2 regions of the Streptacidiphilus sp. MAP12-16 genome follow, and region 2 is predicted to be linked to the other one. Evidence: riboswitches for the same ligand, from Rfam matches in the RefSeq annotation. Region 2 holds a riboswitch; the other holds the start of a gene.
What was found. A riboswitch is a leader RNA that binds a small molecule or an ion and turns the genes downstream of it on or off. The one in region 2 is predicted to bind magnesium.
Positions count from the first base shown of each region.

Region 1: another riboswitch for magnesium. It lies ahead of ABIA33_RS18190 (NRAMP family divalent metal transporter); the one in region 2 lies ahead of ABIA33_RS32030 (magnesium transporter MgtE N-terminal domain-containing protein).

Region 1 is NZ_JBGCBY010000012.1:143,132-146,530, reverse strand. It holds gene ABIA33_RS18200 (PKD domain-containing protein) at 1-193, opposite strand, end outside; gene ABIA33_RS18195 (phytoene/squalene synthase family protein) at 411-1,322, shown strand; M-box (ykoK) riboswitch at 1,420-1,606, shown strand; gene ABIA33_RS18190 (NRAMP family divalent metal transporter) at 1,865-3,399, shown strand, end outside.
Region 2 is NZ_JBGCBY010000033.1:15,831-19,229, reverse strand. It holds gene ABIA33_RS32040 (MMPL family transporter) at 1-915, shown strand, start outside; gene ABIA33_RS32035 (dsRBD fold-containing protein) at 1,067-1,348, opposite strand; M-box (ykoK) riboswitch at 1,549-1,720, shown strand; gene ABIA33_RS32030 (magnesium transporter MgtE N-terminal domain-containing protein) at 2,017-3,363, shown strand; gene ABIA33_RS32025 (NRAMP family divalent metal transporter) at 3,360-3,399, shown strand, end outside.

The sequences.
Region 1 (3,399 bases), on a different contig from region 2:
CTGGCTGGATGGTGCAGTACGGAACGTCCTGCGTTCCCGCGGCAGTTGCGGTGTCGGAGCAGTTTGACGCGCGGACGTTGACATAGATCGTGGAGCCGGAAGCGGACACCGGCGTCGGAGCGGCTGCGGTGGGCAGAACGAGCCCCGCCGTGATGGCGAAGGCGCCGAGCCCCGACATGCGCTTTGCGCGCATTCTTTCCCCCCGGGGGAAGAGTGGTAAGGCGGAGACCAGCTGATGTACTGGGTCTCGACGCCCTGAACAGCGTGATTGTTCCGTAGGGGAACAGACATGCGCCAGGAGGAATTGCTCAGGGCTGCCGCACAAGGATGCTTATGTCGGAATCGCGCAAGGTAACGGATCAACCGATGCGGGTGGGCGCAGCCAACACGGCTGCCGGAGGGGGATGTCGATGAGCACATGGAGCCGCGCGCTCGACGCAGCGGGAATTGACGATCCGGGGTTGCGTGCGGACTACGGCCTGCAGCGGTCGCTGGTCGCCCGGTACAAACGCGAAGCCTGCGTCGCGGCGCTGCTGCTTCTGCCCAGGCCTCTGGTGCCGCATGTCATGGCCGCCACCGCGTTCATGCACCATACGGACACCTTGCTGGACAGCGGGCCGCGCGCCGAACGCCTCGACGCCTACCAGGAGTGGGCGACCGAAGTGCGCGAGGGCCTCGCCGGCAGCGCCGTCGGTCACCCGACGATCCGGGCGCTTTCGCACACCGCCCGCGCGTACCCGCAGTTGCGCGCCCACATCGACGAGTTCCTGGCCGCCGCCGCCACCGATCTGGACTTCGCCGGCTTCACCACCGAGAAGGACTACCAGAGTTACATCGACGGCTACTCCCTGCCCGGGCTGATGGTCGTCGCCTGCCTGCTGGCCCCCGCCGGCGACCAGGCCGGCTACCGCGAGGCATGCCGCACCTTCGTGGACGGCAGCCAGCGTCTGGACTTCGTCAACGACCTCGCGGAAGACCTGCAGGAAGGTCGGCTGACCGTCCCCAAGGAGACGTTGGAACGCCACGGCGTCACCCGTGCCGACCTGGAGCACGGCCACGACACGCCCGCGACCCGCGCCCTGCTCCAGGAACTGCTCGAACAGGCCCGTCACAGCCTCCGGACCGGCCGGAGTCTGCCGGAGCTCACCCCGCCCGCGAACCGCCCGATCCTCCGGACCTTGATCGCGCTCGACGAACTCACCGCTCGAGCGGCCACCACGAAGGGCGCCGCCCTGCTGCGCGGATCCGCGCGCCCCTCCCCACCCGCGGTCGGCTCACTGCTGCTGCGCGAGTACCGAGAGGCCCGCCGCCACCGCAGGTGAGGCTGAACTCAGCTGCACAGTCCGTCTGTTGCCGAGCCGCCCGAAAGCTGTTTGACAGGCTCGTCCGTACTGGACCATCATGTGAACGGTTATTCAACAGACACCTCGTTCGGTGAGGCGTCTCCATGGACACAGGCCACTGATCCCACCCGTCGAGAGACGCTCCGGATCAGGACACCTCTTCCCGACCTAAGGGTTGAGGCCAAGTGGCTGCGCATGCGGACCCTTCGGGGGGCTCGCGCTACGCCGTGGAGTGCCAAAGCTCTGACGAGTTGGGGTGTGCCGGGATCACGACCCGGCGTTCCCTCTGCCGCTTGGGCGCACCATCGCGCCCCGACCGTAGGGAGGCGAGACATGGACTGTGATAGTCCGGGCCACGAACGGCCCCGCACCTGCCTGTCCTCGCCTTCTTTCGGCATGCGGTAACCACCTGCCCGAACACGCCCTTGAGCGTGTCCTTTCCTGCGCCCTTCGGTCGCAGGGCGGACGGATGCTGCATGCCCTCCAACCCGCCCCCCACAGGGGCCAGGGAGGGATCCGCCATGACCACCACCGTCAACCCCGCGAACCGCGCCGCCGTGCTCGACGACGCGCACGTCGGTGACATCCACGGCGCGTTCGGCACCATCCGGCTCGACGACCACGCCCCGCGCCGGGGCCTGTCCGCGAAGCTCAAGACCCTGCTGGCGATCGTCGGCCCCGGGTTGATCGTCATGGTCGGCGACAACGACGCAGGCGCGTTCGCCACCTACGGCCAGGCCGGACAGAACTACGGCACCCACCTGCTGTGGACCCTGCTGCTGCTGGTCCCTGTGCTCTACGTGAACCAGGAGATGGTGCTGCGCCTCGGCGCGGTCACCGGCGTGGGCCATGCCCGGCTGATCCTGGAGCGCTTCGGCGCATTCTGGGGCGCGTTCTCCGTGATCGACCTGTTCCTGCTCAACGCCCTGACCCTGGTCACCGAGTTCATCGGCATCACCCTCGCCACCGGCTACCTCGGTCTGCCCAAGGCCGGGTCGGTGGTCGTCGCCGCCGCGATCATCATCGCCTCCGCTTTCACCGGCTCCTTCCGCCGTTTCGAGCGCATCGCGGTCGCACTGTGCCTGGGCTCGCTGCTCCTGGTCCCGATCTACTTCATGGTCCACCCGGCAGCGTCGCAGATGGCCCACGACTTCGCCCTCCCCGGCCTGCCCGGCGGCCCGGGGCAGCTGTCCACGGTGATGCTGCTGATCATCGGCATCGTCGGCACCACCGTCGCCCCCTGGCAGCTGTTCTTCCAGCAGTCCTACGTCATCGACAAGCGGATCACCCCGCGCTTCATGAAGTACGAGAAGGCCGACCTGGCCATCGGCATCGCCATCGTCGTCATCGGCGGCGCCGCGCTGATGGGCCTGACCGCAGCCGCCTTCGCGGGCACCTCCGGAGCTGGGAACTTCACCGACACGGCCGGCATCGCCCATGGACTGGAGGCCCACGCCGGCAGGCTGGTCGGGGTGTTGTTCGCCATCGCGCTGCTCGACGCCTCCATCATCGGCGCGTTCGCCGTCTCACTCTCGACCGCCTACGCGATCGGCGACGTCTTCGGCCTCAAGCACTCGCTGCACCGGGGGGTCGGCGGCGCGAAGGGCTTCTATGCCGTCTATGCCGCCCTGGTCGGTCTGGCCGCCGCGATCGTCCTGATCCCCGGCTCCCCGCTGGGTCTGCTCACCGAGGGCGTGCAGACCCTCGCCGGGGTCCTGCTGCCGTCCGCCTCGGTGTTCCTGTTGCTGCTGTGCAACGACAAGCAGGTACTGGGCCCGTGGGTCAACGGCCCTAAGACCAACGCCTTCACCGCCGCCGTCGTCGGGGTCCTGGTCAGCCTGTCGATCATCCTCACATCCTCGGTCCTGTTCCCGAACATCACCGCCGGCGCGATCCTCGACATCATGGCCGGTTGCGGCGTGGCCGGCATCGCCGCCGCCGGCTACGCCTTCACCCGCCGCCGCACCGGAACCAAGGAAGACCCCATCGACCGCACCGGCCGCGACCACTGGCGGATGCCCCCGCTGGAGACCCTGACCCGACCGGCCATGGCCAC
Region 2 (3,399 bases):
GCCGCCGCGCTGACCAAGGTGCCAGGCGTCAAGTCGGCCACGCAGCTGGCGACCGCGAACCAGGCCGCCGTCATCCGGGTCATCCCGACCACGGGCCCCAACGACCAGGCCACCACGGACCTGGTCAACCGCCTTCGCGACGACAGGACCACCATCGCAGGAACCTCCGGTGCCCAGATCCTGGTCGGCGGCACCACCGCGTCCAACATCGATGTCTCGGCCAAACTCGCCTCAGCGCTGCCGGTCTTCCTGGTGGTCGTGATCGGGCTGGCGTTCGTCCTGCTGACGCTGGCATTCCGGACGATCCTGGTCCCGATCAAGTCGATCATCGGCTTCCTGCTGTCGGTGAGTGCGGCGCTCGGTGCGACGGTCGCGATGTTCCAGTGGGGCTGGGGCAGGCACCTGTTCGGCATCACCCCCACAGAGACGATCAGCTTCCTGCCGATCATCCTGCTCGCCATCATCTTCGGTCTCTCCAGCGACTACGAGGTTTTCGTCGTCTCGCGGATCAAGGAGGACTTCACCAAGACCGGGGAGGCGCGAGGCGCCGTCGAGCGCGGCACCGGCCTGGCGGCACGGGTCGTGACCGCGGCCGCGCTGATCATGTTCGCGATCTTCGTGGCGTTCATGTTCACCAACGACCCGATCATCAAGGCCATCGGCTTCGGCTTCGCGGTGGGCGTGTTCCTGGACGCCTTCGTGGTCCGGCTCACGCTCGTGCCCGCCGTCATGGCGATGGTGCGTGCCAAGCTCTGGTACCACCCGCAGTGGTTCACGAAGTACGTGCCCGACCCTGACATCGAGGGTGAACGCCTTCAACACCGCCTCGCCTCGAACGCCCCGGCCCAGGGCCGGCCGGCCCCAGCTGATGACGCGTCGGTTCCGGTCACCAAGACGCCGGACGAGTCGGCCTGACGGCAGCCCCGGCTCACGGGCCGGCGGGCGCCTCCTGACCAAGCGCCAGGGGCTCCGCGCGCGGACTGCGCCGTCCTTGGCGGGCCGGTCTCGTCACATCTCCTGCGCGGAGGGCGTGTTGAGCTGTTCTGTGGCGCCTCCGCGGATGGCGTCAGGTGTGCGGAGTGCGTTCCTCGGCCGAGGAGTCGATCGTCCCGGCGCGCAGCAACCGGTGGCCCAGGTCGACCAGTGCCCGGCCGGCCGCGAACTCGTCGCCGATCTCGGGCACGGGAGTGTCGCGCGGGCTTCTCCGTGCCTCGGTGCGGCTCTCCAGGATGCTGTCGCCGGTGTCGAGGACGGCGTGCACCTTCGTGAGGTCGCCCTCTTCGAACAGATCGAGCCGTAGAGTCCAGTGCTTGGTTCGGGGCTCGTCATCGATGGCGTTCTGTGTCATGGCAAAGACGTCCTTCGAGTGATGTCAGCCGTCCCGCATCGTCCCGCAGGGTCACGCTCACGGGTCGCCTCCATCGTCGCACCCCGCTCCTGCAGCGGCCACGCCTGCACGGCGGGGGCCGGGTCGGGCGGGACGGACTTTTGCGCCATCCGGGTTGGCGCGGGTGCACGGCTGGGGCGTAAGGTTCGCTCCGTTGAATCAAGGCACCTCGTTCGGTGAGGCGTCTTCACGGACACAGGCCACTGATCCCACCCGTCGAGAGACGCTCCGGATCAGGACAGGTCTCCCCGACCTAAGGGGTGACCCCAAGTGGCTTCCCTTGCAGGGGACTACGCCGTGGAGTGCCAAAGCTCTGACGAGTAGGGGTGAGCCTGGCATGCGGCCGGGATCCCCTTGGCCATGGTGCCTGAGCGCGGGGCGCTCCTGACGGCGGAGGAGGCGAGATGGACAGTAGTCCGGGCCATAGTCGGCCCCACCATCCGTTGTTCTCGTCTGTCTCTTCGCGCCACGAAGCAGCCACTCCCGCACTGACCTGACCGACCTCGCACCGACCGCGCTCCCGCGCGGCCACGGTGCGAGGCGCCTGGAGTCCGCGCGGAGACATGCTGCGCGACGCCCCGCCATGGCGGGGTCAGGGGGTGTTCACTTTGACTGCCAATACTCTGCTCATGAGTACATCCGCGCGTCTGCGTGACCGCCGAGTCCAACTCGCGCGCCGCGCCATCGCCTCCAAGGCGGTGCGCGGTTCCCTGGTGTCCGTGGCCGGCCTGGTCGGCGGCCCGGTCACCAACCAGGCCGGAGAGGACGTCGGACGCGTCGTCGACATCGTCGCCCGGCTCTATGGCGCCGACCCGTACCCGCCGTTGACCGGACTGGTGGTCCGGGTCGGCCGTCGACGCGCGTTCCTGCTCGCCGACACCATCGAGCAGGTAGCGGCCGGGCAGGTGCGGCTGCGTACGGCGCGGATGGACCTGCGCGAGTACGAGCGCCGCCCCGGCGAGGTGCTGCTCGCCCGGGACGTGCTCGACCACCAACTGGTCGACGTGGACGGCGTCCAGGTCACTCGCGCCGCCGATCTGTACCTGGCACCGCTCGCGGACCGGATCGTTCTGGTGGGCGTCGACGTCTCGCTGCCCACGCTCCTGCGGCGGTTGGGACCGCGGCGCTGGCAGGTGAGGCCGACCCCCGAACGCGTGCTGGACTGGCAGGCGGTGGCCCCCTTCGCCGAACACGCCACCGACGGACCCGCCCAGGTCCACCTGCGCGGATCGCGCTCCTCACTGCACCAGTTGCGGCCCGCGGATCTGGCCGACGTGCTGGAGGACCTCGGCCGCTCCGAGCGCCAGCAGCTGCTGGCCTGGCTGGAGCCCGGTCATGCGGCCGACGCCTTGGAGGAGATGGAACCCAAGGAACTGGAGAACCTGCTGCGCGAGGCCGGCCCCACCTACGCCGCGCAGATGATGGAGGAGATGGAACCCGACGAGGCCGTCGACGCGCTGCGCGACCTGGAGACCGGGGAACGCGAGACCCTGCTGGAGCGGATGCCGCCGGCCCAGGCCACGGGCCTGCGCGTGCTGCTGTCGCACCGCGAGGGCACCGCGGGCGGCGCCATGACGACCCGACTGGTCACCGCCCGGCGCGAACACACGATCGCCGAGGTCCGCGGCCTGCTCGCGGAGCAGGCCGAGCACCGCACGGAGATCGACGCGGTGGCCGTCGTCGACCCGGGCGGCCGGCTGCTCGCGGACATACCCCTGTTCCATCTCGCCGTGGCCGAGGAGACCTCGACCCTGGGGGAGATCGTGGACTGGCTGGCCCAGTTCGGAACGCAGGTCGTGGTCGGCCCGGACACCCGGATCGACGAGGCGGCCGATCACCTGGTCGCCTCGCGTGCCTCCTCGCTGCTGGTGGTCGACGCGAACGAACGTCCCGTGGGCCGGATGCTGGCCGACGACGTCCTGGACAGCCTGATGCCCGAACGCGGGCGCCGCCATTTCCGGAGGTTCCTGCAGTGACCCGCGACCTGGACACCTCCCCTCGCGCCGGGTTGG